DNA from 3 places in the Blautia sp. MCC269 genome. Region 2 is predicted to be linked to each of the others. Evidence: predicted binding sites of a transcription regulator. Region 2 holds the regulator's gene; each other region holds the start of a gene.
What was found. Region 2 encodes NrdR, which represses ribonucleotide reductase genes. Its sites were predicted from a motif close to CACAANATNTTGTG; they were not measured.

Region 1 (10,868 bases), on a different contig from region 2:
CATCCATTGGGTATTTTTTGCCCTTGATTTCCTGGTAATCCTCATGGCCTTTTCCTGCAAGAACAATAATATCTCCTGGTTCGCCATGATGAATCGCATAGGCAATCGCTTCCTTACGATCCGGAATCTCCACATATTTTCCATCTGTTTTTGCCATTCCGATTTTAATATCGTCAATGATAGCCTGCGGATCTTCATCTCTTGGGTTATCGGATGTGATGATGGTCAGGTCTGCCATTTTTCCGGAAACCTCACCCATCTCATAACGGCGGAGTTTGGAACGGTTTCCACCACATCCAAACAGGCATACCAGTCTGTGCGGGTTGTATTCCTTCAGTGTTCCAAGAAGGCTCTCCAGTGCCATGGCGTTATGTGCGTAATCGATCATCAGTGTAAATTCATCCGATACCTTGATCATCTCAATACGTCCTTTGACTTTGGCTACTTTCAGAGCCTTGATGATGTTCTCTTCTGATACTTTGAAATGACGGCAGATGGCAATGGCTGTCAGGGAATTGTAGATGCTGAATTTACCCGGAATATCAATCTCAACCGGGAAGTCCAGAAGTCCCTTCACATGGTAGGAAATTCCAAGATATCCTTTTCTTCCCACAAGTTTTGCATCTTCTGCACGAAGATCCGCTTTTTCAGAAAATCCGTAAGTTTCAAGAGCACAGGTGTGTCCCTCCACAATCCGGTCAAAATGCTCATCGTCACGGTTTACGATACCGACTTTACACTGTTTGAGAAGCATGGATTTGCAGTGAAGATAATCGTCAAAATCCTTATGCTCGTTCGGTCCGATATGATCCGGTTCAATATTGGTAAAGATACCAAAATCAAAGATGAAGCCCTGGGTTCTGTGAAGCATCAGTCCCTGTGAGGAAACCTCCATAACTACCGCGTCACATCCTGCCTCTACCATATCATGAAAATATTTCTGTACCATGTAGGACTCCGGTGTGGTATTGGCAGCCGGGATATGTTTTTCTCCGATAATCGCCTCGATAGTTCCGATAAGACCTACCTTGTATCCAGCATTCTCAAGGATGGATTTTACCATATAGGTGGTTGTGGTTTTTCCTTTTGTTCCTGTGATTCCGATGGTTTTCAGTTTCTCTGCCGGATGTCCGAACCATGCAACGGAAATAAACGCCATGGCATAACGGGTATCCTTCACCTGAATTACCGTTACATCAGAAGGAGCTTCTACAGGTTCCTCCACAATAAGAGTTCTGGCTCCCTTTGCCACAACATCCGGCACAAATTTATGTCCGTCTACTACAGCGCCCCGGATGCAGATAAAAAGGCTTCCCTCTTCCACTTTACGGGAATCATAAACAACAGAAGAAACTTCCTGGTCTGTACTTCCCTGAAGACATTTGTATTCAAGATGTTCCAATAAGGATAAAAGTTTCATTTTTTCTCCTCCATTTCCCCGTATCTCTGCTGTCGCTTCGCGGCCAGAATACGGGAAGGCATACTATTCTTGTTTTATGTACATACCATATAGAATAGCACACCTGCCCCCTGTTTTCAACGTTTCTTTACGGTGCGCCCAACGCCTGAAACATCACTTTTTCTCTCGCATTCCGGCATATTTTCGGTACAGCCAGAAAGCCCCCAGAGCTGTGATTGCAGCTGTCAGTGCAAGCAGAACAAACAGTTCTGTATCTGTATCATCTCCTGTTTTCGGATGTGTGGATGCCTCTCTTGCCATTCCTTCCTGTACAGATGTGGAATCCGGCTCTCCATTTTCTGAGATCATCTCTGTTTCCAGCGCTTGGGTGGCTTTTCCTTCCACAGTAATCTCTGCGGATGCAGTCACCTGTTTTTCACCGGTTTCCTTACTTGTCACAGAGATCTGGTTAAAAAGTTTCTGGTTTACGGTTTTTTCCGGAATCTTTACCGTTGCCTGAAGTGACACGGCTTCTCCTGGCGCTATCTGTGGGATCAGTGCCTTGGTTCTGGTGCTGTTTAACCTAATGCCTTCCTTTTCCACAAACTGTGCTTCAATTCCCTCTGCCTGAAAACGTTCTGTTCCAACAACCGAATGCAGTGTTTTTTCCCCTGTATTTATGATACAGATCTGATACGTCACGGTTTCTCCTGGAGCTGCGCTTTCCCGGTCTGCTGTTTTCTTTACGGAAAAATCCGCCTTCAAAGACTGCAGCGGACTGACCACCTCCGCCTTCCGAAAGATAGTTTCCTCCGGACGGCCTTTCACTTTTGCCCCTGCTTCCACTTTATGCTCCAGATCCTTTTCCTGTTCATTTAAAAGCGGTGCCAGAATATAAAAACTCCTCTGTTCACCGGCTTTCAACTCTGTCACTTCCGCCCTGGAGCCTTTTCCGGTAAGTCCCTGTGCTTCTTCCCACTGCTGCGTAATCTTCGGGCAGGAAAAACTGCTGGTCATCCGGATATTCTCAAGATCCAGAGCCCCTGTATTCGCAAGATCTACCCGATAACGGATGGTTTTTCCGGCTTTCATTTCTTCTGTCTCGGAAGTTACAGAAAGTGTCATATCTGCTTTTGCAGCTTCCACAGTAAGAATTGGAGAAATTCCTTCCGCAAGAATCTGAGTACTTCCGTTTTCTTTCACCAGAAGAGCTGTTCCCGCACCATCACAGTCTTTCTGCAGCGGTTCATCCTGCACCAGCAGATAACTGGTTTCTTCCACCGGATATCTGTATTCTTCCCGCAGAGACAGCGGAATCTGCAGCAAAATAGATTCCTCATGGAAATTTTCCGTTTCTATCTTATATACCAGTTTTGTGATTTCCGTATCTTCGCCTTTCTGATTTTTCACCGGTATCTGCTGTGTCTGTACATTTTCCGGAAGTGATGTTGTTTCCGGGGAAAAATATTCCGAGACATACACCACGCAGGTCACTGGTTCCGGTTCCACGTCAGGATTTTTGTTTTCCCCGGATTCCTCTTCCGATTCTTCTTCTGGCATTTCCTCCGTTTCTTCCGGATTTTGATCCTCTTCCGTGACTTCTTCGTTTTCCAGTATCATGGCAGAGCTTTCATTCTCTACATCTTCTCCTCCGGACGTCGTTCCCTCCTGTGAGCCCTCACTCTCTTCCTCCTGCGTTTCATTCTCTTCGTATACTGTTTTCCCGGATGCCAGCTCCTCCATGTACTCATCTTCTTCCTCCATTTCCTGCTTATTTTCCGATTCTGTTATTTCCGGCAGGTTCTCATTGCCGTCCGAAATCCTTCTTTCCATTATCCAGTCCTTTAATCCCGTGATCCGGATATCCAGCTCTGCCATTCCCTTCTCTCTGTCTGTCCAGAAACAACTCTGCTCCACTTTCGGGTTCGGCCCTGACTGAAATGCAGATGCCAAAACGGTTCCCGGCTGAATATTTCCCACCAGTACAGTTCCCGCAGCTGCAGCTGCAATTGAAGTTCTCCTTATCTGTTTCCATATTCTGTTTTTCATCACAATTCTCCATTTCTGCCTGCTATGGCATTATCTTTTACACATTCACATTTAACAGAAGCTTACTTTTCCACAGACAAAGGCATCCCTCCCCGGCAAAACGGTGCATAACCGTCAGAAAAACAATATTTATCAATAAAAAAAGGATTTCTGCATCGAACTGATGCGTGAATACATTCCGCAGAGCGCGGAAATTAGACTCTTTCAATGTAGCACATTCCTCAAATGGGCGCAACCAGATATAAAAATTATAAAGTTTGTTTAAACTTTCTTTATAAATTTTCGATTTCTTTTAGATTGCCGACATAATTTAAACATATTTCCTCTATATAATAGGTCTTGGATAGATGAAAAACCACTCTCTATCTCCCCCCTCAAAAAATAGTAGGAAATGAACCGCCTGACCGAATCAGGCGGTTTTTCCTTGTCTGAAAATTCACGGCCTGACAACTATCTGTAAACCATATTCATCTAAAATTCTATTGCATTTCCAACATAGGTCTTTTATAATAAAATATAATACTCGTTACTATTGAACAGTAACCAATTTTAAAGAGAAATGAGGTATTTCCTATGAGCGAAAAAACCGTAGTAGTTGCATTAGGCCACCGAGCACTTGGTACCACACTTCCTGAGCAGAAAACAGCCGCCCGACTTGCAGCCAAGGCAATCGCAGACCTGGTTGAAGAGGGAACCCGCGTGGTAATCTCCCACAGCAACGGTCCGCAGGTAGGGATGATCCACACCGCAATGAATGAATTCGGCAAGGCACATCCTGATTATACATTTGCACCAATGTCCGTATGTTCTGCCATGAGCCAGGGTTATATCGGCTATGACCTTCAGAACGCCATTCGTGCGGAACTTATTTCCAGAGGAATCTATAAACCTGTCAGCACCATTCTCACACAGGTTGTCATTGATCCATATGATGAAGCATTTTCCGAACCGGAGAAGATCATCGGTCGTGTCCTGAATGCAGAAGAAGCAGAAGCCGAGGAAGAAAAAGGAAACTTCGTCACAAAAGTAGGGGAAGGACAGTACAGAAGAATCCTTGCAGCACCGAAGCCACAGAAGATCGTGGAGATCGAGACCGTGAAGGTTCTTTCCCAGGCAGAGCAGATCGTTATCGCAGCAGGCGGTGGCGGAATCCCGGTTCTTGAGCAGGGTACCCAGCTGAACGGTGCCAGCGCCATCATCGAAAAGGACCGTGCAGCAGGACTTCTTGCAGAGGAACTGAATGCAGATACCCTGATGATTCTTACAAGTGTTGAGAAGGTAAGCCTTAACCACAACACCGATCAGGAATCTTATCTGGATACCATCTCCACAGAAGATGCGAAGAAATACATCGCAGACAATCAGTTTGCGGCAGGCTCCATGCTTCCGAAGATTGAAGCAGGTGTTTCCTTCGTTGAAAAAGGCACCGGACGCCGTACCATCATCACCGATATGGCTCACGCCAAAGACGGATACTGTGAGAAGACAGGAACCATCATTAAATAATACACTTTCCCATAACAATATCCCGCAGAAAACTGCTGAATCTACCGGCAGTTCTGCGGGATATTTTTTATGCCGGAAATCGGCGCAAAAAAACACAGATACAGCATAATGCCATATCTGTGTAAATAGCTCTACCTCAGCCAATCTGTCCGGCCTATATTTTACATGGATTTTCGCTCAGCGATCTCCGCCATCTTCGCCTCATTCAGACGGGTGTCCCCATGAACACGGCTGTAGGAAAGATATCCGTTCATACGGTCGATCTTCGTCAGGTTTCTGGAACCGCAGACCGGGCACACATCCATTTCCAGCTCCTCATGACCACAGTCGTCACAGTATGCAAGAGAAAGGTTCACGCCCTCATAATATCCCAGATCCATGGCTCTGCGGATCAGTGTACGGATGGCTTCTTTATTGTAGCCGATGGGATAACGTACATACTGGATCTTACCACCATTGCAAAGCTCCCAGAAACGTCCCTCCAGATCCTGTTTCTCGATTGGGGTTACGTCCTCTGTTACATGACAGTGGAAACTGTTGCTTACATATGGTCTGTCAGAAACCCCTTCAATAATTCCGTACATCTTACGGAACTGCTCTACCTGCAGGCCACAGAGACTCTCTGCCGGCGTTCCGTAGATTGCGTAAAGGTAACCGTCTTCCTTCTTATACTGATTTACCTTGTCATTGATATATTTCAGAACTTCCAGGGCAAAAGCACCATCCTCTGCAATGGATTTTCCATTGTAAAGCTCCTGCAGCTCGTTGAGTGCTGTGATACCAAAGGAAGCAGTCATCGGCTTCAGGATCTTGCCGATCTTTTCATTTGGTTTCAGATGTCCGCCGTAGAAACCACCCTCACAGTACGCAAGAGGGTTGGTAGACGCACGCATCTGTCCCAGATACTCATACGTACGGATATGCAGATTACGGATCATTTCCAGATAGAAATCCAGAACTTCATAGAAATCTCTGCTCTCCGCTCTGGCCTTGGCAAGGATCATCGGAAGATGAAGGCTTACCGCACCGATGTTAAAACGGCCCACAAAAACAGGCGTATCATTCTCATCTGCCGGTTCCATGCCACCACGCTCATACCACGGGCTTAAGAAAGCACGGCATCCCATCGGGCTGATGACTTTTTTGTATTTCTTGTACATGCTGGAGATATAGCCTGCGCCGGACATGGACAGCCAGTCCGGATACATGGTCTTGGAGGAGCACTCCACACCAGCCTCAAAAATATCCTCACAGCACTTTCCAGGGCCGTGGATCTCTTTGTCATAAAGGAATACGATCTTCGGGAACAGTACCGGTTTTTTATGTCCGGCTTTTCCCTGGCCTCCCTGATGCACTTCAAGAAGAGAAACCGTACACATCTTCTCAAACTGCTCGGTTCCAAGACCAAGTGTTACTGTAACAAACGGATAATCACCTCTGGAAGAACCAACCGTATTCAACTTGTATTCAATTCCCTGCCATCCCTGGTCATAATCCCTGCGGACTTTGTCAAGGGCATACTCGATCGCACGTTCCTCGCGGCCGCTCCAGCTCTCATCAGAGTATTTCAGAAATTCGGAAATATATTTATCGTAACTCTTCTTCGCATACGGTGCCAGGATCTTATCAACTTCAGGAACGGTAAAACCACCGTACTGCTGCGCTGCTGTGCTGAGGATGATATCGCCCATCACATCAAAGGCTGTATCCAGGGTCTTCGGCTCATTATACCAGACATTCCCCATCTCAAAACCGCCGCTTAAAACAGCTGCCACATCAAACAGACAACAGTTCATAGTATCCAGACGTGCAGACTGATCATGAATGTAAATGTAACCGTCCTTACATGCTTGAAGTTCATTACGGTTCATAAAGAACTTCCGGTAAAGCTCTTTGTTCAGCTCATTGAAGATCAAGCTTCTCTTGGTTGCAACAAGCGCACTGTCCGTATTGGCATTGCTCTTATCACCGATGTAACGGATAGCCTGGCTCTTGGTGTAAACATCATCCATCATGTGAATGAAATCCAGCTTGTAATTCCGGTAATCGCGGTAGCTCTTGGCAACTGCAGGATTTACACGCTCCAGCGCTCCCTCTACGATGTTGTGCATCTCCTGGATCTCGATCTCATTTTTCCCAAGGGAATCCGCATGCTCCTGGGCAAAACGGCAGATAAAATCCTTCTCCTCATCGGAAAAAGTATAAAGAATACGCTCTGCTGATTTGTTCACGGCAGCCACGATTTTCTGAGGATTAAACTCCTCTCTTGTTCCGTCTTTCTTAATTACATATAACATGGCTCATCTCTCCCAAATACTATATATAGTACTATCTCTACCTATATCTTGATTTTTCTCTATATATTGTGCTAGGCATGAGTATACCACAGCTGGGAGGAAAAGAAAAGGGATATTTCTGTATACAAAAAAATACAGACTTTTAGCACTGCATGATCTCACTGCGGAAATATTCTTACAAATTCATTTGGAACCATTCTGCGATGAAATCCCATATCTCGGGAAGCAGGGCGACCAATGCCACTATAAGCCATATGATCCAGCTTATACTGTTTCTTTTCCGGCCTTCGTTCTGCTGCTTTTTCCCCTGATTTAAAACTTCTGTACGATTTCTGTTCGCCGTTGTTTTATACACGGTACTACCTGCCGGTGCGGTCTTTTTCACAGTTGCAGCTGCATTTCCTGTATTTCCTATATTTCGGTTTCCGCCTGGATTCCGGTTCACTCCTGCATTCCGTCCCGTATTCATATTGCGGCCTGCATTCGTATTCCGCCCCATATTCGTACTCTGCTTCACCCGGCCGCTGCGCTGTGCTGTTTTATCAACGGTCTGTCCATATTGTCGCATCATATCCCGCACTTTGGCGGAAGCATGTCTGTAATGTACCTCACGGGGCTCATTAAGATGGTAAAGTACTTCATCATTTCTGTAAGGCATCCCGCACAGTGAACACCTGCCATTTACAACCCTGCCGCCACAAACCTGACACTTCTCACCTGCCATAAACTCCCTCCATTCTGTCCGTTAAAACGGACATTTACATTTATTTTTATCAATCGGACATTCCCATTTCGTCCTGCTGCATGTCCCTGAATGCGATCATTCCACAATTTACATTCAGTATATCATATCATGCTCTCAATACCCAGTATTTTTCCCGCTCCAGGGCCCGGACTTCACACCTCCTTATATTGCCACCCTGGCCATTTTCTGCTATAATACCCCACAGAGCAACAAGCCAAAAAATCATCAGGAGGAAGCGATAATGAACACAATCACAATCCCCGCAACCTATCATGCAGACCTGAACCTCCATGACACACAGATTGCGATCAAAACAGTAAAAGATTTCTTCCAGCAGACACTCTCCCAGAAGCTCAACCTTCTCCGAGTATCCGCTCCAACATTTGTAGCACCGGAATCCGGCCTTAACGATAACCTTAATGGTGTAGAGCGCCCGGTAAGCTTTGATATCAAGGCTATCGAAGGCAGCAACGCCGAGATCGTACACTCCCTTGCGAAATGGAAACGCTACGCTCTGAAAAAATACGGTTTTTCTCACGGTGAAGGCCTCTACACAGATATGGTAGCGATCCGCCGCGATGAAGATCTGGACAATATCCACTCTGTTTACGTAGACCAGTGGGACTGGGAAAAAATCATCTCCAAGGAAGAGCGCTCCATGGAGACTCTCAAGGAGACCGTACGCACCATCTACAGTGTCCTTCGTAAAACTGAGAAATACATGGCTGTACAGTACGACTACATCGAAGAAATCCTTCCGAAAGACATCTTCTTCATCACAACACAGGAGCTTCTTGACATGTATCCGGACTGCACACCGAAGGAACGTGAATACAAGATCGTCCGTGAAAAAGGTGCCGTATTCCTTATGAAAGTCGGAAAAACCCTCACAAACGGAGAGCGCCACGACGGACGTGCCCCGGACTACGATGACTGGGAACTGAACGGCGATATCCTTGTGTACTATCCGGTACTTGACATTGCACTTGAACTTTCCTCCATGGGAATCCGTGTTGACGAGGACGCACTTGACCGCCAGCTTACCGAGGCAGGCTGCGATGACAGAAGAGAGCTTCCTTTCCAGAAAGCCATCCTGAACAAAGAACTTCCGTACACCATCGGTGGCGGTATCGGACAGTCCAGAATCTGTATGTTCTTCCTGCGTAAAGCACACATCGGAGAAGTACATGTATCTCTCTGGCCAAAAGAAATCACAGATGCTGCAGAGGCACACGGACTTCAGCTTCTCTAAAACATCTTGCAGATTTATTTATAATTTTTGCGGAAATGAGGTAATAACGTGAACATTCTGTTTTTTCTGATTCCCAAAAGCGAAGTCGCCTACATCTTCGAAGATGAGACCCTTCGCCAGACCCTTGAAAAAATGGAGCACCGCAAGTACTCCTGTATTCCCATTCTCACCATGGACGGCAAATATCTCGGCACCATCTCAGAGGGCGACCTTCTCTGGGGCATGCGCCGGGCAGACATTCACGATATCAAGGAAACAGAGGGCGTTCCCATCATGGCAATTCCACGCCGTGCCACCTATAAACCGGTCCACGCAGATTCCAATATGGAAGATCTCCTGGACCGCGCCATCAATCAGAACTTCGTGCCAGTTGTGGATGACCAGGGAGCCTTTATCGGAATCATAACCAGAAAATCCATCATCAAATACTGTTACAACGAAATGAAAGCCGCACAGGGCGCTGCTGAAGAATAAACTCAGCTACCAGCCCCAAAAAACAAAAACAAGGCTCCGGTTCCCGGGATAAAGCGAATATTCTCATTCTGCTTTCCCGGGAACCGGAGCCTTATTCTCTGTCCTTCTTTATCTGATTCGATCAGATCACCCTCACAATATTCAGCTTCTCATCTGCAAGTACCATATCCGCCCGTTTTCCAGGCACAAGAGAGCCCACCTCTCCATAGATGCCAATGCTCTTTGCAGGATTTCTGGTGGCCGCAAAAATCGCCGTACGCTCCGGCACACCCATTGCGATCACGCACTGCATACATTCATAGAGATTGGTTGCGGAACCGGCAATGGTGCCATCCTCAAGAACCGCCTTCCGGTTATTCATAATCACCTTCTGGCCGCCCAGCTCATAAACACCGTTTTCCATTCCTGCCGCCATCATGGAATCGCTGATCAGTACAATCCGTTCTTCCCCGAACATCCGGAATGTATTTCTTACTACTGCCGGATGAATATGAATTCCATCTCCGATCATCTCCACCATACACAGCGGATCATCTGCCGCTGCTGCGATCACTCCAGGCGCACGGTGTCCCAGCGGATTCATGGCATTGTACAGATGGGTTACATGATGAGCACCCTTTTCCATGGCTTTTGCGGCGCAATCATAATCCGCACCTGTATGGCCTATGGAAATCACCACATCATCTTTAAACGTTTCAATAAACTCCTCTGCTCCTTCCATATTCGGAGCCACAGTCACAACCTTTATCCTTCCACCGGAAGCGTTCTGGCATTCCCGGAAAAATTCAATGTCCGGTTTGCGGATGTATTCCTCCACATGTGCGCCCTTTTTTGCAGGATCTAGGAACGGTCCCTCCATATTCAGACCCACAATTCTGGCACAACTCTCATCCTGCTCCACTTCTGTTGCGGACGCAAAAATCCGGATCAGCGCATCCATGGGAAGTGTCATAGATGTAGGACAGTAGGAAGTAACTCCGTGAACTTTTTCATACTGGAGAATTTTTTTCAGGCCGGCCGCATCTGCGTCTGAAAAATCATGTCCGACCGCACCATGGCTGTGAATGTCCACAAGTCCCGGCAAGATTTTCAGTCCGGAAGCGTCAATTTCTTCTTTATCAGAAACTTCCGCCTCACCGGATACAA
Region 2 (10,868 bases):
GATTAATACACTGACGGAGCACATTCTCCAGTTCAATATTATCCGGATCTTTGTCGTAGGAATAAAGTGTCAGCACACTTCTTGACAGAGCATTCATAATATCTCTGGATGGCGCCTTCATAATGACATCCCTTACAAAATTCCGCGGCAGCTGGCGCTGATTCGCAAGAATCCCGGAAAATTCATTCAGTTCTTCCTGATTCGGAAGTTTTCCGAAAAGAAGCAGATAGGTTACTTCCTCAAAACCAAAACGCCGGTCATTGATGAAGCCTTTTGTCAGATCCTTGATATCATATCCCCGGTAAGAAAGCTTACCTGCACAGGGAACCTCTTTCCCATCCACGATCTTGGTTGCCTGGACATTGGAAATCTGGGTAAGTCCCGCAAGGACACCCTTTCCATTCAGGTCACGCAAACCTCGCTTGACATCGTACTTGCCATATAAAGACAGATCCAGTTTATCATTCTCACGACAGATCTGCGTAAGTTTCTCAATCTCAGGTGTCACTTTCATGTTGAATTTGCTCATCCGTTATTTCCCCTTTCGATTTCTGTTTTATTGCTGTCCGATAACGGTCCCTCCTCATTCCCCTCTCAAGCAATTCTGGTCTTATTTCATATATCCCGGCCCTGATGACCGGGATATTTCAGATATGATTATAGCATTTTTTTCCGTTTTGGTCTATGCCGAAAATATTTGTATTGGTGATCAGACCTGCTTATATGTAGCAAAGAACTCTTTCATCTTCTTCATTGCCTTATCCAGCTGACGGATATCCGGCAGATAAACAATACGGAAATGATCCGGCTGGTTCCAGTTAAAGCCTTTACCCGGAACGATGAGAACCTGCTTGTCATGAAGGAAATCCAGGGCAAACTGCTCATCATTATAGATATTGAATTTCTCGGTATCGATCTTCGGGAATATGTAAAATGCCGCACGCGGCTTTACAGCGGAAATTCCCGGAATATCATTCAGAGCCTTATAGATAAAATCTCTCTGCTCGTAAACACGTCCGCCTGGCTGGATATACTCATTGACACTCTGATATCCGCCCAGTGCAGTCTGTACAATCGACTGTGCCGGAACATTGGAGCAAAGGCGCATGGAAGAAAGCATGTTGATTCCTTCTATATAACCTTTGGCCTTGTTCTTGGCTCCGCTTAAGATCATCCATCCGATACGGAAACCTGCGATCATATGAGACTTTGACAGTCCTGAAAATGTCACGCAGAATACGTCCGGTGCAAGAGAAGCGATGGAAGTATGTTTGTATCCATCCATAACAAGGCGGTCATAGATCTCATCGGAAAAGATGATCAGCTCATGCTCTCTTGCAATGTCCGCGATCTGCTCCAGGATTTCCTTCGGATATACCGCACCTGTAGGGTTATTAGGATTGATGATAACGATCGCCTTGGTCCTTGGTGTGATCTTGCTCTTGATATCCTCAATATCCGGATACCAGTCAGACTGTTCGTCACAGATATAATGAACTACATTTCCACCTGCCAGAGTTGCAGTAGCTGTCCACAACGGATAATCCGGAGCCGGGATCAGGATCTCATCCCCGTTATCAAGCAGCGCCTGCATACAAAGGTTGATCAGCTCACTGACACCATTTCCCGTATAAATATCATTAATGGTAACTCCCGGGATCCCGCGAAGCTGTGCATACTGCATGATCGCCTTTCTTGCGGAAAAAATGCCCTTGGAATCGGAATATCCCTGGGAAGTACGTACATTACTCAGCATATCCAGGATCACTTCCTGAGGTGCTGAAAACCCAAACGGATACGGGTTGCCGATATTCAGCTTCAGAATCTCCATTCCATCTTCTTCCATTCTGGCAGCCTCATCCACAACCGGTCCGCGCACATCGTACAGCACGTTGTCAAGCTTTGATGATTTCCCGAATGTTCTCATAAAAACCACTCCTCTTCTAATTTTCACTATTATTTAACCATTTTAATTTCATAGTCAAAAAATATCTATTTCTATATCTTCTCACATTTGGGCTTTCAACGCAAGAAATAAAAATTTAAAAAAATTTAATTTAGCACTTCCCTTTTTTAACATGTTAATGTATAATAGCACTCGAATTTAGTTTTCAATGCAATTTAATATGTGATGAGGAGGAAACAACAATGTCTTACACAGAAGAAGTTTATGAAAGAGTTGTAGCACAGAATCCTGGCGAGCCAGAATTCCATCAGGCAGTTAAGGAAGTTCTCGATTCCCTTAAAGTCGTAATTGACAAAAATGAGGAAGAGTATCGTAAGCTTTCCATTCTTGAGCGTCTTGTAGAGCCAGAGAGAATCATCTCCTTCAAAGTACCGTGGATCGATGACAACGGAACTGTACAGGTTAACAAAGGATACCGTGTTCAGTTCAACAGTGCTATCGGACCATACAAGGGCGGCTTAAGATTCCATCCTTCTGTAAATCAGGGTATCCTGAAATTCCTTGGCTTTGAGCAGATCTTCAAAAACTCTCTTACAGGCCTTCCGATCGGTGGCGGAAAAGGTGGCTCCAACTTCGATCCTAAGGGTAAATCTGACAGAGAGGTTATGGCATTCTGCCAGAGCTTTATGACAGAGCTTTGCAAATATATCGGCGCAGATACAGATGTTCCGGCTGGTGATATCGGTGTCGGCGGACGTGAGATCGGATATCTCTTCGGACAGTACAAGAGAATCCGTGGTCTTTATGAGGGTGTCCTCACAGGTAAAGGCCTCTCCTTCGGCGGTTCCCTGATCCGTACAGAGGCTACTGGTTACGGTGTTGTATACATGCTCAACGAGATCGCAAAAGCACACAACGACTCCGTAGCAGGAAAAACAATTGTTGTAACAGGTTCTGGTAACGTAGCTATTTACGCTGTTGAGAAAGCTACTCAGCTTGGTGCCAAAGTTGTTGCAATGAACGACTCCAACGGATATATCTACGATCCGAACGGAATCAACCTTGACGTTGTAAAAGACATCAAAGAAGTTAAACGTGGACGTATCAAAGAGTACGCTGACCGTGTTGAGGGTGCTACTTACACAGAGGGACTTGGCATCTGGAACATCAAATGTGATATCTATCTTCCATGTGCTACTCAGAACGAGCTTGGTCTTGACGGAGCTAAAACACTGGTTGCAAACGGCTGCAAATATGTCGTTGAGGGTGCTAACATGCCTACTACTCTTGATGCAACAACATACCTTCAGGAGAACGGTGTTCTCTTCATGCCTGGTAAAGCCGCAAACGCTGGCGGTGTTGCCACATCCGCACTGGAGATGAGCCAGAACTCCATGAGACTTTCCTGGACAAGAGAAGAGGTTGATGAGAAACTTCACAACATCATGATCGACATCTTCCACAAAGCTGATGACGCTGCTAAACGTTACGGTATGGAAGACAACTATGTTGTAGGTGCAAACATCGCCGGCTTCGAAAAAGTTGTTGACGCTATGAAAGCTCAGGGTATTGTTTAATTTAAGTTTCCTGAATCATTAACGTAAGTTATAACAGGGACCGCAGAGGAATTTTCCCATGCGGTCCCTGTTTTTATATCCTGCTTTACTGTCTGTGATAACTCATAAATTGAAATCCATATTAAAAATCGTACAAAAAAAGACCGGCTGCCCTTTGACAATCGGTCTTAAATATTCAACATTCATTTTTCTAGTTGATCAGTTTCTTCAGCTCGTCCATAAAGGTACTGACATCTTTAAATTCCCTGTATACAGACGCAAAACGTACATATGCCACAGCATCCAGATCCTTCAGATGCTCCATGACGATCTCTCCGATCTTGGTGCTGCTGATCTCACGATCTTCTGACCGGAAAATATCCCCTTCTATGGAATCGATCATCTCTTCCACTCTCTCAATGGGAATGGGGCGTTTATAGCAGGCACGAAGAACACCATCCTGGATCTTGGAACGTTTATAGCTCTCCCGGTTCTGATCCTTCTTGATCACAGTCAGTGGAATCGTTTCCACCTTCTCATAAGTTGTAAAACGCTTTCCGCAGGCATCACAGAGACGGCGGCGGCGGATAGAATTGGTATCCTCTACAGGTCTGGAATCTACAACTCTTGTATTATCCTGGTTACAGAACGGACATCTCACGGAACTCTCCCCCTTTCCGGATCAAAAAATCATTACTAAATTTGTTTTTATTATAGAATAAATGCATATAATGTGTCAATAATCGGACTTGCATAAATTTTACAGATTTTCCATAAAATCATATCAGGTGATGAATTTTATGCGTATCTGCGAACTGAAACAGAAAGAAGTGATCAATATCCACACCTGCCGTAGCCTTGGCTGTCCTCTTGATGTGGAATTCTGCTGTGAAACCGCCCGGCTGAAAGCCCTGATCATGCCGGAACCCGGGAAATTCTGCTGGTGTTTTTCAAGAGAAAGTGAATGCATCATCCCCTGGGACTGCATCCGCCAGATTGGTGAAGATATCATCCTTGTTGATTTCCGTGATGAAAAACGGCTGGGAGGAGACTGAACCGACTACATTTGTCAAGGCCCTTTATTTTTTATATTTTCCCCGGAAAAGTATATTTCAACCGCCCTCTGAGAATCATCTTAATGTACTGACAAGACAAGGAGGATTCTAAGATGGCACTGAATAAAGTTGAAATCTGCGGAGTAAATACCTCAACGCTTCCTGTTCTCAACCAGGAAGAAAAGGATGAGCTCTTCAAAAGAATCAAAGCTGGCGATGAAGAAGCCAGAGAATTGTACATCAAAGGCAACCTGCGGCTTGTTTTAAGCGTGATCCGCCGTTTTCAGAACAGCAGTGAAAATCCAGATGACCTTTTTCAGATCGGCTGTATCGGCCTGATCAAAGCAATCGATAATTTTGATACCACCCTTCAGGTAAAGTTTTCTACCTATGCAGTTCCTATGATCGTCGGTGAGATCCGAAGATATCTCCGGGATAACAACAGCATACGGGTCAGCCGCTCTCTGCGGGATATTGCCTACAAAACCATCTACACCAGGGAAAACTATATGCGGCAGCATCTCAAAGAGCCTACCATCGCGGAGATCGCTGATGAGATCGGCATTGACAAGGAAATGATCGTCTATGCCATGGATGCGATCCAGAGCCCGGTGAGCCTTTTTGAGCCGGTGTATTCCGAAGGAGGAGATACTCTCTATGTCATGGATCAGATCAGCGACAAAAAGAACCGGGAGGAAAACTGGGTGGAAGATATTTCTCTCCGGGACGCCATGAACCGGCTGGGAGAACGGGAACGACACATTATTGATCTCCGCTTCTACGAAGGAAAAACCCAGATGGAAGTGGCCGATGAGATCGGCATTTCCCAGGCCCAGGTCAGCCGCCTGGAAAAACATGCCCTTCACAGTATGCGAAATTATCTCAGAAATTGATTCATAAATATCTTCAAACAAAAACTGCGGCAGAATATCCATTATCCTGCCGCAGTTTTTATCTTTTATTTCAACGCTTTCTCAATTTCCTCAATCACGATCCGAAGCGCTTTCAGCCTTGCATATTTCTTGTCTACCGATTCCAGAATATGCCATGGCGCATAAACCGTGCTGGTTTTCTGCAGCATCTCATCTACTGCCATTTCATACTGATCCCATTTCTCGCGGTTTCTCCAGTCCTCGTCTGTGATCTTCCACTGTTTTTCCGGGTTGCTCTGGCGGTCATTAAATCTTGCAAGCTGGGTATCTTTATCAATGTGGACCCAGAATTTCACGATCACAGCACCCCAGTCGGAAAGTTCCTTCTCGAATTCATTGATCTCATTGTATGCACGTCTCCAGTCGTTCTCACTGCAAAAACCTTCCAGTCTTTCCACCATCACTCTTCCATACCAGGTCCGGTCAAATATGGCAATGTGTCCATCTTTAGGCAACCTTGTCCAGAAACGCCACAGATAATGACGGGCTTTTTCATGAGGTTCCGGGCTGGCGATGGGATGTACCTCAAAACCACGGGGATCAAGAGCTTCCGTGATCCTCTTGATATTTCCGCCTTTTCCGGCAGCATCCCAGCCTTCATAGGTGATGATCACCGGCACTCTTTTGCGGTAGAGCCGATTATGCAGGCTTCCGAGCTTCGCCTGGAGTTCTTTAAGCTCTGCCTTGTACTCTTCGTCTCCCACTTCTTTTCCATCCAGAGGGATCTCGCTTAATTTCGGCATCTCCACCAGAGGAAAAACATTCTGGAGAATCGGCACAGCATGTTTGCTGTTCTCCATGGCAACCTCGATGTTGCTGATCATGGTTTCCAGTACCTGTAATTCCGCCCATTTCCGGTCACTGGCATCTACGATATACCACGGAGCAGAAGAAGTGTTGGTATCCTGCATATACTGGTCAAAAACTTTTCTGCATTTCTTGTAGTGATCATTCTGCCAGAGATCGTATTCATTCACTCTCCATCGGGTATCTTTGCTTTCCAGAAGGATGCCCATACGTTTCTCCTGATCTTTCCGGTCGATCTGCATAAAGAATTTCAGAAGTACGTATCCGTTATCCGTCAGCTGCCGTTCAAATCTGCGGATGCTGTCAACCCGTTTTACATAATCATCCCCTTTCAGTTTTTTGTCCATGCGCTCCCGACAGGTCTGATCCATCCATCCGGAATCCAGGAATGTAAATTTACCGGCTTCCGGGATCTCCTTAAAATACCGGTAAAGAAATGGTTTCCGAAGGTCCTCTTCTGTAGGCGCTGACATAGTTGCGACTTTAAAAAAACGGGGATCGATATTCTTGATCACTTTACTTATGGTACTGCCTTTTCCGGAAGCTCCCCAGCCTTCAAACAACACGATCACCGGAATCTTATGCTCCTTTAGAGCCATCTGCAGCTCATATAATCTGGTTCTTGCAGCACTTAAACGCACTTTGATATCCTCTTTTTCCGGAATCTGTTCCGGGTTCCAGTTTTTTAACATCTGCATCGTCCTTCCTCGAATTTTTTGAATATTCTTATTATACCACAGGAGTCCCTGTTTTACGACGAATTTTACATAGATTTAACGCATCATTCCGAAAAAATATCCATATTGCACAATTGTAACTCTTGTTAAACAGCTAAAAATATTTTTTAACCTATTGACATTTTGATCTTCTCTTCATACAATATAGGCGCTGTTCGTTATTTTTTTAACTCGTAGTCAAACGGATATTCGCAACCCCGCAGGGTACTTCCTTGATTCGGTTAAAACAGCACAAAAAAGCTGCCCCAAGCAGCAAATCTCAAGGAGCCGATCATGAAACTTACAGAAGAACTTCTGAAAGAAATGGAAAAGAAAAAAGAACTCTACGGTGACGGCATCATCATGCCGGATGGGGATTACCGCCTAATCCAGGACGGACATTTGAAGACCCTTATGGCCCTTTTACCATATACGGAAAACGAAATCTGGAAAATGATCCCGGAAGATGATTCCGCTCTTTTCTGGCTGGTAGAAAAAACAGGCTGCGTGCTGACAGATGTCAATTCCGCCATTGGAATGAAAATGACCCCCGCACAGCAGAAAACTTACGAAGCACTTTCCAGCCGTGGGATCATCTCTGATGAATATTATGATCTTACCAGACAACGGGAAAAAGTAAAAGCTGCCCGGGCGAATGCCTGAGCAGCTTTTGTTTTTGTATATCAGTCGTCATACCCTTCCAGGAAGGAATGTTTCACGCCATCTTTCTTATAGGCAATGACTGTATGAAGATTCACATTTTCCACACTTCGGAAAATATTGCTTTCAATATGAGGATTTACCTTCTTAAGCTCTGCAATAAGATTCTTGATCTCCATTCGTTTGGAAACACTGGTTCCATCTGTACGACAGGTAGTACAGGTATCGGTAAACTTGCAGGCACACTGGATAAAATGCAGGTCATTGTAATCTCTCCAGTGCTTGATATCTGCCTCCCGGATCAGATACATAGGGCGGATCAGCTGCATCCCTTCGAAGTTTGTGCTGTGGAGTTTCGGCATCATGGTCTGTACCTGTGCTCCATAAAGCATTCCCATCAGGATGGTCTCAATCACATCATCATAGTGATGTCCAAGGGCGATCTTGTTGCATCCAAGTTCTTTTGCCTTGCTGTAAAGATATCCTCTCCGCATACGGGCGCAGAGATAACACGGAGATTTTTCCACATTGTAAACTGCATCAAAAATCTCAGTCTCAAATACTGTGATCGGGATTCCGAGAAGCTTGGCGTTGTGTTCGATCACCGCACGGTTGGCCTCATTATATCCCGGATCCATCACAAGAAATACCAATTCAAAAGGAAACTTGTTATGACGTTTCAACTCCTGGAACAGTTTGGCCATCAGCATGGAATCCTTACCACCGGAAATACAGACCGCGATCTTGTCTCCCGGCTTCACCAGTTCATAGTCGTTGATTCCTCTGGCGAATCTGGAAAACAGCTGCTTGTGGAACTTCTTGCGGATACTCAGCTCGATATCTTTCCGGCGCTGTTCCATTGCTTCATTTTCCTCTTCTTCACTGTCCCCTTTATTGGACTCTTTCTGCATCTGCTGGAAAAGCCAGCCTGTATATCCGCCCTTCAGGCTCCGTGCGGGAATTCCTTTTTCCCGGAGCATCCCTGCCCCTTCCTGGCTGAAAAGTCCTCTGGTACAGTAAAGAACCGGAATCTTATCCCCTTTCAGTTCTTCTGCCCGTTCTTCCAGTTCCTGCTCCGGAACAGAAATCGCTCCCGGGATCATTCCATATTCCACAGTTACTTTATCACGGGTATCTACCAGAAGATATTTTTCCCGTTCCTTCTCTATTTCATCAAAAGAAATCTCCAGTGTTTCTTCACTCATGCTGTTTTTATTCCTTTCCTTACAGCTCCTCCCTGATCGTGCCGTCACAGGCAATGGTCACTACCTGCCATGGGATCATCTTTCCGCTTCGCTCCATGGCACGGATCACTGCATTCTCGATGCCTCCGCAGCAGGGAACTTCCATGCGGACGATACGGATACTCCGGATGGAATTATTTCCTATGATCTCTGCAAGCTTATCTGCATAATCTCCCTCATCCAGTTTGGGGCATCCGATCAGCGTCACATGATCTTTCATGAATTTCTCATGAAAACCTGCATAAGCGTAGGCAGTACAGTCTGCCGCGATCAGAAGCTGTGCATTTTCAAAATATGGTGCATTGACAGGAACCAGTTTGATCTGTACGGGCCACTGGGCAAGACGGCTTGTCTGTTCCCCTGCATTTTGGGGAACTTCTTTCTGCTCTGCCTGCACCGGCGGTTCCTGCTTTTTATTAAGGCTTCTTGCCATACTTCCGGGGCACACGTGTGGCTTCCCTGCTGGCATCGAGGCCTCTGTTTTCTTAAGCTTCATTCTTTTTTCCACTGCCTCCGCGTCATAATCTGCGGCTTCCCGCTCTATAATGCGGATCGCATCGGCAGGGCAGGCCGGAAGACAGTCTCCCAGTCCGTCACAGTAATCATCCCGGATCAGTTTCGCCTTGCCACTAGCCATGACAATAGCTCCTTCGTGGCAGGCAGCTGTGCAGGCACCACAGCCGTTGCATTTCTCTTCGTCAATGTGTACGATCTTTCTTATCATGATATCATCTCTCCCTGATTTTTATATTTCTGCAAATGTTTTTTTGTTTTCACTGACATCATACAAAAATCCCGGAGATTCTTCGGTAACATATGTTACCTTACAGATATAACTCCATTTTTTCCTGATCTTTCACAAGGATCTGACGCCTGTCAAGTTCCAGGATTCCTTCTTCCTGCATCTTTCCCAGCTCTCTGGAAAGAGACGGCCTGGTGATGTTTAAATGATCCGCCATCTCTTCTCTGGACAGGTTCATATGGATCTTCCCTTCACTGTCCTGGCATTCCACAAGAAAACGGACGATCCTCTCACGGAGACTGCCACTTCCCAGGATCCGAAGCTTCTGGTTCATATTGTAAGCCTTCCCGGCAAAAACCTCAAGAAGATTTTCCCGCAGTTTCCGGCTTAAACTATTTTCTTCCCTGTCCGTAAAGATCCTGCTGCTCATGATCAGGACAGAAGTCTGCGTCAGCGTCTCCACATACATATCATAGGAAGATTTTCCCATAAAGGCATAAACCTCCCCAAACAGAGCACCCGGATCTTCCAGTTGAGCCAGAAGGATCCTTTTTCCGGAAAATGTTTCTTTGGCAATGATCACACTTCCGCTAAGAAGCATATAAACCGAATCCGGCCGGTCTGTTTCCTGAAAGATCCGCTTCCCTCTGGAATAAGTCCGTACCGTTCCTTCCCGCTCCATGAGGCTTAGTAGCTCTGTTTCTTCCAGATTTCTGCAGAGCCGGCTTTTTCTTAAAACTGCCATCCACTCTTCTCTTTTTTTTTCTTCCACTTTTTCACCTCATCTCTGTACAGGTTTTTACCATATTTCTGCAATCTCTGTCAACTCCTGCGAACTTCATAAGACCCCAGCCTGTACTTTTTTCTGAAAATCAGTTATAATATTTTTTGTTTGTAAAAAATTCTACCAAGGAGGATACCGGAAATGAAAACACAGAATCAGACTATGCTTTCTGAGAATACACTGACATCCCGACCCACAGATATTATCGCGGGATTTCCTGTACGTCCCGGTTTTTTTGAATTAAATGGCGCTACTCCTCTTTCCAACGGAGTCAACTTTACCGCACATACCCGTCACGGTACATCCTGCGAACTTCTTCTTTTCCACTCCGGAGAAGAGGAACCTTTCGCAGTTCTTCCTTTTCCCAATGCCTGTCGTATCGGTGATGTATATTCCATGGTCGTTATGGGACTGGACATCGAAGATCTGGAATACGGCTACCGCATCGACGGTCCTTATGAACCGG
Region 3 (10,868 bases), on a different contig from region 2:
AAGACTATAAATGTACCTTCGGAAACCATGCGTTTCTGAAGAAGCCCATCATCCGTGGTGTGGTAAGTTTTGTGGATTCTCTTGTGGTAGGTACGAAATGCCTGATGTACTCTGCGGAGATCGCAGGTGATGAGGAAGATGAAGAAACCGCGAAGAAGAATGAGCAGCTTACAGAAGAGGAGCGTTCCGCAAAGAAAGCCAAAGAAGATAAGCAGTTCAAGTGGCTTCTTTACATTACGGTAGCTGTTTCTATGGTAGTATCTGTGGCTGCTTTTATGTTTCTTCCGTATATACTGGCCAGTCTGATCCGCAAGGTAGGGGCTTCGGAATTCCTGGTTACTGTAGTAGAAGCTTTTGTAAAGCTGGCACTGTTTATGGGATATATGTTCCTGATCTCCAGAATGAAGGATATCCAGAGAACATTTATGTATCACGGTGCGGAACATAAATGTATCAACTGTGTGGAACACGGACTGCCATTGACTGTGGAGAACGTGCTGAAGAGTTCCAGGCTCCATAAGCGCTGTGGAACCAGTTTCCTGTTCCTGGTCATGCTGGTAAGTATTGTGCTGCACTTTGTGTTTGTGCTGGTTCCGGTTTACTGGGTAAGACTGTTTGGAAGACTTCTCATGGTGCCGGTAGTTGCGGGAATCTCTTTTGAGATCATCCAGTGGGCAGGAAGAACAGACAGTAAATTTGCGGACATTATGAGTAAACCAGGTCTTGCCATGCAGAAATTCACCACCAAGGAACCAACCGCAGATATGGCAGAAGTAGCCATCAAGGCTGTTGAGGCGGTTTTTGACTGGAGAGCCTATCTGAAAGAGGAATTTGACCTGGACATCCCTTATGAGACAGAGGAGACAAGCCATGCAGACTCTTGAGTCACTTCTCAAAAAAGGAACAACGATACTGAAAGATAACGGATTGGAAGAAGCCGGGCTGGATGCCTGGCTCCTTCTGGAATATAAGACCGGAAAGAACCGGGCATACTATTTTGCACATGGTGATGAACCGGTGTCTGATGAGACCGCAGCAGAGTATCTTGAGCTGATCGGCAGGCGGGCAGGACATATTCCTGTACAGCAGCTGACTCATCAGGCTTTTTTTATGGGCTATGAATTTTATGTAAACGAAAATGTGCTGATCCCGAGACAGGACACGGAGACACTTGTGGAAGAAGGGCTGAAATGCCTTGATGATGTGGAAAAACCGGAGATTCTGGATATGTGTACGGGTTCAGGCTGCATTCTCATAAGCCTTCTTCTGGAACGGCAGGATGCCCATGGTGTCGGTGTGGATGTTTCGCCGGAAGCACTGGAGGTGGCCAAAGAGAACGCCAGTCTTCTGAATGTGGAGAACCGGGCGGATTTTGTGGAAAGTGATCTGTTCTCGGCACCGTATTTTTGCGAAAAAGGTGGAAAAGAGGGGGGAAAATATGATATCCTTATTTCAAACCCGCCTTATATCGCGACAGAAGAAATTGAAACATTGATGGAAGAAGTCCGCCTTCATGACCCAAGGAAGGCTCTTGACGGAATGGAAGACGGGCTTTATTTTTACAGAAAGATCACCGCAGAGGCCGGAAAGTATCTGAAACCGGGCGGATGGCTTCTGTATGAGATCGGCTGCACCCAGGGGGAGGCAGTCAGTGAAATGCTGAGAAATGCCGGTTTTGAAAAGGTTCAGGTGGTAAAAGATCTTCCGGGCCTTGACCGTGTAGTGATGGGGCAGAAGCCTTTGTAAAAATTGTGATTTACAGGTATCAGAAACAGGAGGAAATACATGTTTGATAAACTGGATGATCTGTTGGTACGTTTTGAGGAGCTTCTCAATGAGCTGGGAGAACCGGGGGTAACCGATGATCCGGCGCATTTTCAGAAGCTGATGAAAGAGCAGAGCGACCTGCAGCCAATCGTTGACGCATATAAAGAATATAAGAAAAACAAAGAAACCATCGAGGACAGTCTTTCCATGCTGGAGAGCGAGAAGGACGAAGAGATGCGTGAGATGCTGAAAGAGGAGCTTTCTGATGCAAGAAAGAGAGTGGAGGAGCTGGAGCATGAGCTGAAGATCCTTCTTCTTCCGAAAGATCCTAACGACAGCAAGAATGTTATCGTTGAGATCCGTGGAGGCGCAGGCGGTGATGAGGCAGCTCTCTTTGCGGCAGAGATCTACCGTATGTATGTGAAATATGCGGAATCCCGCCGCTGGAAGACTGAGATGCTCAGCCTTAATGAGAACGGTATCGGCGGTTTCAAGGAAGTTACTTTCATGATCAAAGGTGAAGGTGCATATTCCAGACTGAAATATGAAAGCGGTGTGCATCGTGTACAGCGAGTACCGGAGACAGAGTCCGGCGGAAGAATCCATACTTCTACCTGTACTGTAGCCATCATGCCGGAGGCAGAAGAGATTGATTTCCATCTGGATCTCAATGAATGTAAATTCGACGTATTCCGTGCTTCCGGAAACGGTGGTCAGTGTGTCAACACCACAGACTCTGCCGTACGTCTTACCCATATTCCTACAGGAATCGTAATTTCCTGCCAGGATGAGAAATCTCAGCTTAAGAACAAGGATAAGGCACTTCGCGTGCTCCGTTCCCGTCTGTATGAGATGGAACTTGCCAAGCAGCACGACGCTGAGGCAGAGGCAAGAAGAAGCCAGATCGGTACCGGTGATCGTTCCGAGAAGATCCGTACTTACAACTTCCCGCAGGGACGTGTGACAGACCACAGGATCAAACTTACCCTTCATCGCCTTGAGAATATCCTCAACGGAGACCTGGATGAGATCATCGACAGCCTGATCGCGGCAGACCAGGCAGTGAAGCTGACCAAGCTCAATGAGCAGGAGTAATCGTTAATTACAAATAAAGAACTATATAAATTATAATGAAGCAGGAGTCATAATAAATCAGGAGGAATCGAAACATGAAAAAAACAGCACTGGTAATCATGGCGGCAGGAATTGGAAGCCGTTTTGGAAAAGGAATCAAGCAGCTTGCACCGGTAGGACCGAAGGGTGAGATCATTATGGACTATTCTATCCATGATGCACTGGAGGCAGGATTCAACAAGGTTGTATTTATTATCCGTAAAGACCTTGAGGATGAGTTCAAAAAAGTGATCGGAGACCGTATCTCCAAGATTACAGAGGTTGCTTATGCATTCCAGGAGATCGATGATCTTCCGGGAGATTTCCAGAAACCGGCAGACCGTACCAAGCCATGGGGAACCGGACATGCCGTACTGGCAGCAAAGAAAGTCCTTTCCGAGCCATTCGCTGTTATCAATGCAGATGACTACTATGGAAAAGAAGCCTACGTAAAAGTTCACGACTATCTTGTACAGGATCATCCACAGGATGGCCCGATGCACATCTGCATGGCAGGTTTCCGCCTTGGAAATACATTAAGCGACAACGGAAGTGTTACAAGAGGTGTGTGCCACATTGAGGACGGCAAGCTTGTCGGCGTTACAGAGACACATAACATCTTCAAGACAGCAGACGGCGCAGAAACAAGAAATGACGACGGTACAGCAGAAGCACTGGATACCAAGAGCCTTGTTTCCATGAACATGTGGGGACTGACACCGGAATTTATGGAAATCCTTGAGAAAGGCTTCATTGAGTTCCTTGGTGGAATCAAAGAGGGAGACATCAAAAAAGAATATCTTCTTCCAGAGCTTATCGACCAGCTGATCCATTCCGGAAAAGCAGCCGTAGATGTTCTTGAGACAAAGGACGAGTGGTTTGGTGTTACTTATCAGGAAGATAAGGCATCTGTACAGGCTGCATTCAAAAAACTTACAGATGACGGCGTTTATCCGGAAGGACTGTATCAGTAATAAAGGAGAGCATTATGGGTAAATATTTCGGAACAGATGGTTTTCGTGGTGAAGCAAATGTAAAACTTACAGCAGATCATGCATTTCGCGTGGGACGTTATCTTGGCTGGTATTACGGCAGAGATCACAAGGCGAAGATCGTGATCGGCAAGGATACAAGAAGAAGCAGTTACATGTTTGAGTATGCCCTTGCGGCAGGACTTACCGCATCCGGAGCAGATGCTTATCTGCTTCATGTAACCACAACTCCAAGTGTGTCCTATGTGGTACGTACAGAAGATTTTGACTGCGGTATCATGATTTCCGCAAGCCATAATCCGTTTAATGATAATGGAATCAAAGTCCTCAATGAGAACGGACAGAAGATTTCCGCAGATATTGAAGCACGTATCGAGGCTTATCTGGATGGTGAGATCGAGGAACTTCCGCTGGCAACCGGAGAAGATATCGGCTGTACTGTGGATTTTGCATCCGGAAGAAACCGTTATATCGGACATCTGATCTCTATCCCATGCCACGATTTCAAGAATATCAAGGTAGGACTGGACTGCTCCAACGGAAGTTCATCCGCTATTGCCAAGAGTGTTTTTGACGCACTTCGTGCAAAAACTTACGTAATCAATAACGAGCCGAACGGAACCAACATCAACCGTGGATGCGGTTCCACACACATTGAAGTCCTGAGACAGTTTGTGGTAGATAAAGGCCTGGATATCGGTTTTGCGTACGATGGTGACGCGGACCGCTGTATCGCCGTAGACCACCGTGGAAACATCATTGACGGTGACAAGATTATGTATGTCTGCGGTAAATACTTAAGAGAAAAAGGCCAGCTGAACGGAAATACCGTTGTAACAACCGTTATGTCCAACCTTGGTCTTTACAAATCTCTGGAGCGGGAAGGCATCGACTATGAGCAGACTGCAGTTGGTGACAAATACGTTGCCGAGAACATGATGGAAAACAATTACAGCATTGGTGGCGAGCAGTCCGGACATATTATTTTCAGCCGTTATTCTGCTACCGGTGACGGAATTCTCACATCCCTGATGATTATGGAAGCATGTGTGGACCAGAAAGCCACACTCTGCGACCTTGCCAAGGAGATGAAGGTTTACCCGCAGCTTCTCCGCAATGTGCGTGTTTCCGACAAGAAAACAGCACTGGAAAATGAGAAGGTAAAAGCATCCATCGAAGCTGCAGCAGAGGCACTTGGCGATGATGGCCGTATCCTGGTACGTGAGAGCGGTACAGAGCCGCTGATCCGTGTTATGGTAGAAGCAGGAACCGATGAACTCTGCCATAAATATGTAGACAGTGTTGTTGATGTGATGGAAGCCGAAGGGCTTGTTGTAGAATAAGGAATTCCATGAAAAATACAAAGACCGTATTGATTCTTGCAGCCGTTACAGGAGCTTTGCTTCTGGGCGGCTGCGGCAGTGAAAAAACAAAAACATACGAGCAGGCCGGAAAAGATCTTTCCCAGGGAAGCTACAAGTATGCCCTGGAGGAGTACCAGAGTTCCATCCAGAACGGGGTAAAACTGGCACAGTCCTACCGTGGGGCAGGCATTGCAAGCCTGCGTCTCGGTAAATATGAGGATGCCGTGAATAATTTTACAGAGGCACTGAACTGCGATAATGTGAGCAAAAACCTCCGCAAAGATATCCTGTCCTACCGTGCTACCGCAGAACTGAAATGGGGCAAGTATGAGGACGCCATGGCAGACTGCCAGACACTTGGAGAAGATTTTTCCATGGATGCAAGCAGTTATTTCCTCACCGGAAAAGTTGCTCTTGCTATGGATTCCTACGAGGAAGCTGCGTCTAACTTCAAACAGGCTTACGGAGAGGATGCCACCTATGATATGGCGATCCAGATTTATGAGGCATACCTGGATAAAGATATGGAAGCAGACGGAACCAGATATCTGGAGGCAGCTCTTTCTTCTGAGGCCAAGGACGCCCAGGAGCACTGTGACAGAGGCCGTGTCTACTACTATATGGAAGACTACACCAATGCAAAAAAAGAGCTCCTGGAAGCATCCAAAAAGGATAATACAGATGCCCTTCTTCTCATGGGAATGGTATATCTGGCCCAGGACGATGTGGAAAATGCCCAGGCAATGTACAAACAGTATATTTCCGCAGTGGGAGATTCCGCCAAGGGATATAACGGCCTGGCACTGTGTGATATCCGGAACGGGGATTATGATTCCGCTCTTGATAATATTACAAAAGGCCTTCCTACTGCTACCACAGACGAGATGCAGAGCCTTCTGTTCAACGAGATCGTAGCCTATGAGAAAAAACTGGATTTTGCCACTGCACTGACCAAGGCGCAGGAATATATTGATATGTTCCCGGAAGATTCCGCCGCAAAAAAAGAGCTGGCTTTCCTGAAAACCAGAACGTCTTCGGAGGGCTGATATGGAATATTTTGAGGAAATACAGGACCGTGTCATCCTGATCGGTGTCCAGGCGAATCTGGGGGATGACATGGAGGAATCCCTGGATGAACTTGGGGAGCTTGCGGCTACAGCCGGTGCGGCCGTTGCTGGCAGGATCATCCAGAACCGTGAGGCAGTACATCCCGGTACCTATATCGGAAAAGGCAAGATCGAGGAGGTAAAAGGTCTTCTCTATGCTTTGAATGCCAATGGTGTGATCTGTGACGATGAGCTTTCTCCTGCACAGATGAACAATCTGGAGAGGGAACTGGAATGCAAAGTCATGGACCGTACATTGCTGATCCTTGATATTTTTGCGAAGCGTGCCGTCACAAGCGAAGGTAAGATCCAGGTAGAGCTTGCACAGCTCCGTTACCGTTCCGCACGTCTTGTGGGACTTCGTTCTTCCCTTTCACGACTTGGAGGAGGAATCGGAACGAGAGGTCCCGGTGAGAAGAAACTGGAGACAGACCGCCGTCTGATCCGAAACCGGATCTCCGCACTGAAGCAGGAACTTTCTCAGGTGGAGAAACACAGGGAGCTGATCCGTTCCAGAAGAGCGGTAGGCAATCTGAAGACTGCGGCTATCGTCGGTTACACAAATGCCGGAAAATCCACGCTTCTGAATACTCTGACCGGTGCGTCGGTGCTTTCGGAGGATAAGCTTTTTGCCACACTGGATCCTACCACACGTCTTCTTACACTGGATGACGGGCAGCAACTTCTTCTCACGGATACCGTAGGATTTATCCGAAAACTTCCACATAATCTGGTAGAAGCCTTCAAGAGTACCCTGGAAGAAGCCAAATATGCGGATTATATCATTCATGTGGTAGATGCATCCAATCCTCAGGCGGAGATGCAGATGCATATCGTATATGAGACCCTGAAAGAGCTGGGCGCCCTTGGGAAAAAAACGATCACGCTTTTTAACAAGCAGGACCGTGTCTCCGGGGAGAGCCTCCGGGATCTCCGTGCAGACCATACGCTGAAGATTTCCGCACGGACAGGAGAGGGACTTGGAGAATTTAAACAGCTTCTTTCTGAAATCCTGGCAGAGGGACAGATCTATATGGAGCGGCTTTTTCCATATTCAGAGGCCGGTCAGATCCAGCTGATCCGTGAGTATGGACAGCTTCTTTCGGAAGAGTATACCGAAGGAGGGATTGCTGTAAAAGCAAGAGTTCCGCGGGAAATCTATCCGAAAGTCACATAATGTTAAAATATCTACTCAGTACCATATATAGTACCGTGAACAAAACGGGCACTATATATGGTACTTTTTATGTTGACGCAAAGAGGCGTGTCTGATACAATAAGCCTACAGCGCTTTGAACACAGATCGTGAAACGGAGTGTGTTCGTAAGCAGGCAAGTGAGGCGGAATGGAATATCCGCTTATAAATAAATGCATGAGGGAGGCATTTTCTTATGTTTCAGGTAGTAAAAAGAGACGGTGAATTAGACGAATTTAAAATGGGGAAGATCACCGCGGCAATTGATAAGGCATTTGATGCCAAGGGTAAGAATTACAGTTCGGATATGATCGATCTTCTGGGACTTCGTGTTACAGCGGATTTTCAGAATAAGATCGAGAACAACCGGATTTCTGTTGAGGATATCCAGGACAGTGTGGAGAACGTACTGATCCAGGCCGGATATTCTGATGTTGCCAAGGCGTATATCCTTTATCGTAAGCAGCGTGAGAAGATACGCAATATGAAATCCACCATCCTTGACTATAAAGAGATCGTAAACAGCTATGTAAAGGTTGAGGACTGGCGTGTAAAGGAGAACTCAACGGTTACTTATTCTGTAGGAGGTCTGATCTTAAGCAACTCCGGAGCAGTTACCGCAAACTACTGGCTGTCTGAGATTTACGACAACGAGATCGCAGATGCACACAGAAATGCAGATATCCATATCCATGATCTGTCCATGCTGACCGGTTACTGTGCAGGCTGGTCCCTGAAGCAGCTGATCCGAGAGGGACTTGGTGGTATTGAGGGTAAGATCACTTCTGCACCTGCAAAGCATTTAAGTGTACTCTGCAACCAGATGGTTAATTTCCTGGGTATCATGCAGAACGAGTGGGCGGGCGCACAGGCATTTTCATCCTTTGATACTTATCTGGCACCTTTTGTAAAGGCAGACAACCTTTCCTATCCGGAGGTTAAGAAATGTATTGAGTCCTTTGTATATGGCGTAAATACTCCAAGCCGTTGGGGCACTCAGGCACCATTTTCCAACATTACACTGGACTGGACCGTTCCGGACGACCTTGCAGAGCTTCCGGCTATCGTAGGCGGCAAGGACATGGATTTCAAATATAAGGACTGTAAGAAAGAAATGGATATGGTCAACAAGGCATTTATTGAGACCATGATCGAGGGAGATGCCAACGGACGTGGATTCCAGTATCCGATCCCGACCTACTCCATCACAAAGGAATTCGACTGGTCTGATACCGAGAACAACCGTCTTCTCTTTGAGATGACTTCCAAGTACGGTACTCCGTATTTTTCCAATTATATCAACAGTGATATGAAGCCAAGCGACATCCGCAGCATGTGCTGCCGTCTCCGTCTGGATCTCCGTGAGCTCCGCAAAAAGAGTGGTGGATTCTTTGGCTCCGGTGAGAGCACAGGCTCTGTAGGCGTTGTTACCATCAATATGCCGCGTATCGCATACCTTTCCAGAACGCCGAAGGAATTTTATCAGCGCCTGGACCACATGATGGATATCTCCGCAAGATCTCTTCACATCAAGAGAGATGTGATCAGCAGGCTTCTGGAGGAGGGACTGTATCCGTACACGAAGAGATATCTTGGAAGCTTTGACAATCATTTTTCCACCATCGGTCTTGTGGGAATGAACGAAGCGGGCTTAAATGCCTGCTGGCTGAAAAAAGACATGACAGATCCGGAAACCCAGAAGTTTACAAAAGAGGTTCTGGAGCATATGAGAAACCGTCTTTCCGACTATCAGGAGCAGTATCCGGGAGAGCTTTTCAACCTGGAGGCAACACCTGCAGAGTCCACTGCATACCGTCTTGCCAAACACGACAGAAGTCGTTATCCGGATATCAAAACAGCAGGAAAAGAGGGCGACACCCCGTATTATACAAACAGCTCTCATCTGCCTGTTGATTATACCGCGGATATTTTTGACGCACTGGATATTCAGGATGATCTGCAGACTCTGTATACATCCGGAACCGTATTCCACGCATTCCTGGGTGAGAAACTTCCGGACTGGAAGGCAGCAGCGTCTCTGGTACGTAAGATCGCAGAGAATTATCGTCTGCCGTATTACACCATTTCTCCGACCTATTCCGTATGTCAGGAGCATGGCTACATCAGCGGCGAGCATTTCACCTGCCCGAAATGTGGAAAGAAGGCCGAGGTTTACAGCCGTATCACCGGATACTACCGTCCGGTACAGAACTGGAATGATGGTAAGACCCAGGAGTACAAGAACCGTACTCTCTATGATGTTACCCATTCCCAGCTGAAAAAAGTCCATACCAGCATGATGACTATGAAAGGTGACGAGGTTGAGATCCAGCCGGTGGCATCTCATAAATATCTCTTTACAACCAGCACATGTCCAAACTGCCGTATGGCAAAGAAAATGCTGGAAGGCGAAGAACTGGAGATCATCGATGCCGAGCAGAATCCTGAACTTGTCAAGCAGTATGGAATCCGTCAGGCACCTACACTTGTGATCACTGACGGGGCACAGGTTAAGAAGTATGTGAATGCTTCTAATATACAGAAGTATGTGGATGAAGAGCTGGATTGAGTTTTTTCAAAATAACTGCAAGTAAAAAATGTATAGCTGGACGCATGTCTGTTGGATGTGCGTTCGGCTTTTTTATATGTTATTTTTGTTTTTGGGAAAGGTGGTTGACATTTCTTGTCGGGATGGTATACTTATATCTGAAATTTAGCGATTAAAAGCGTTACGCTTTAACGTATGAATGTGTATATATCGCTGTGATACAGCGTGGGGAGATACGGGAATTGTTTCCCGGCGGAAATTTGCGAGGGGGAAAGCACTCAGAGTTGCGAAGCCCGTTTTTCCCCCTCGCGCTCCCCCTTTCTGGGCACGCATTTTGAGGCGTACGTTGTGGAATGTGCTACGTTATTGGTAGGGCGATGTACTCCAGGGTGTCGAAGCCGTCAGGCTGAGCCGATGGATGAGGGCGGACGGGAAAGCGGCCCGCGTAGCGGGCCTGTTCCCTGTTTTTTGCTCAAATCGATAAAAATAAACCGCGGGTTATAGCGTAGTGCATTCATCTATATCGGCATAGCCTACAATATCCAACACCGTAAAATCCATCGCCCCGCCAGCAAAGCAACACATTCCACAACGCAGAACAGCGGCGTGGCCGGGAGGGGTGGAGCGCGAGGAGGGGAGTATGGCCTTCGCAACTATGAATGCTTCCCCTCCTCGCACCTGCCGCATGCAAAATGCTCCCGCCGGAAGGAGATACACCTGCCGCATGCAAAATGCTCCCGCTGGAAGGCGATATACCTGCCGCATGCGAAATGCTCCCGCCGG

Region 1: a site for NrdR is predicted at 7,269-7,282, ahead of nrdD (anaerobic ribonucleoside-triphosphate reductase). Genes of this name have one in related genera too.
Region 3: a site for NrdR is predicted at 7,569-7,582, ahead of GPK88_RS17960 (ribonucleoside triphosphate reductase). Genes of this name have one in related genera too.

What each region holds. Positions count from the first base shown of each region.
Region 1 covers NZ_WQQE01000010.1:138,575-149,442, forward strand. The annotation lists gene GPK88_RS04090 (UDP-N-acetylmuramoyl-L-alanyl-D-glutamate--2,6-diaminopimelate ligase) at 1-1,420, opposite strand, end outside; gene GPK88_RS04095 (COG1470 family protein) at 1,574-3,448, opposite strand; gene GPK88_RS04100 (carbamate kinase) at 4,022-4,954, shown strand; gene nrdD (anaerobic ribonucleoside-triphosphate reductase) at 5,116-7,251, opposite strand; gene GPK88_RS04110 (hypothetical protein) at 7,427-7,975, opposite strand; gene asnA (aspartate--ammonia ligase) at 8,238-9,248, shown strand; gene GPK88_RS04120 (CBS domain-containing protein) at 9,297-9,722, shown strand; gene nagA (N-acetylglucosamine-6-phosphate deacetylase) at 9,844-10,868, opposite strand, start outside.
Region 2 covers NZ_WQQE01000021.1:162,174-173,041, forward strand. The annotation lists gene GPK88_RS07670 (citrate/2-methylcitrate synthase) at 1-529, opposite strand, end outside; gene GPK88_RS07675 (aminotransferase class I/II-fold pyridoxal phosphate-dependent enzyme) at 710-1,927, opposite strand; gene gdhA (NADP-specific glutamate dehydrogenase) at 2,149-3,483, shown strand; gene nrdR (transcriptional regulator NrdR) at 3,674-4,123, opposite strand; gene GPK88_RS07690 (YlmC/YmxH family sporulation protein) at 4,263-4,517, shown strand; gene sigG (RNA polymerase sporulation sigma factor SigG) at 4,631-5,410, shown strand; gene pap (polyphosphate:AMP phosphotransferase) at 5,476-6,948, opposite strand; gene GPK88_RS07705 (hypothetical protein) at 7,267-7,635, shown strand; gene GPK88_RS07710 (PP-loop family protein) at 7,656-8,837, opposite strand; gene GPK88_RS07715 (ATP-binding protein) at 8,857-9,600, opposite strand; gene GPK88_RS07720 (Crp/Fnr family transcriptional regulator) at 9,701-10,390, opposite strand; gene GPK88_RS07725 (glycogen debranching protein) at 10,544-10,868, shown strand, end outside.
Region 3 covers NZ_WQQE01000105.1:10,648-21,515, reverse strand. The annotation lists gene GPK88_RS17995 (DUF1385 domain-containing protein) at 1-884, shown strand, start outside; gene prmC (peptide chain release factor N(5)-glutamine methyltransferase) at 871-1,746, shown strand; gene prfA (peptide chain release factor 1) at 1,786-2,862, shown strand; gene GPK88_RS17980 (nucleotidyltransferase family protein) at 2,937-3,854, shown strand; gene glmM (phosphoglucosamine mutase) at 3,869-5,215, shown strand; gene GPK88_RS17970 (tetratricopeptide repeat protein) at 5,224-6,282, shown strand; gene hflX (GTPase HflX) at 6,284-7,519, shown strand; gene GPK88_RS17960 (ribonucleoside triphosphate reductase) at 7,734-10,106, shown strand.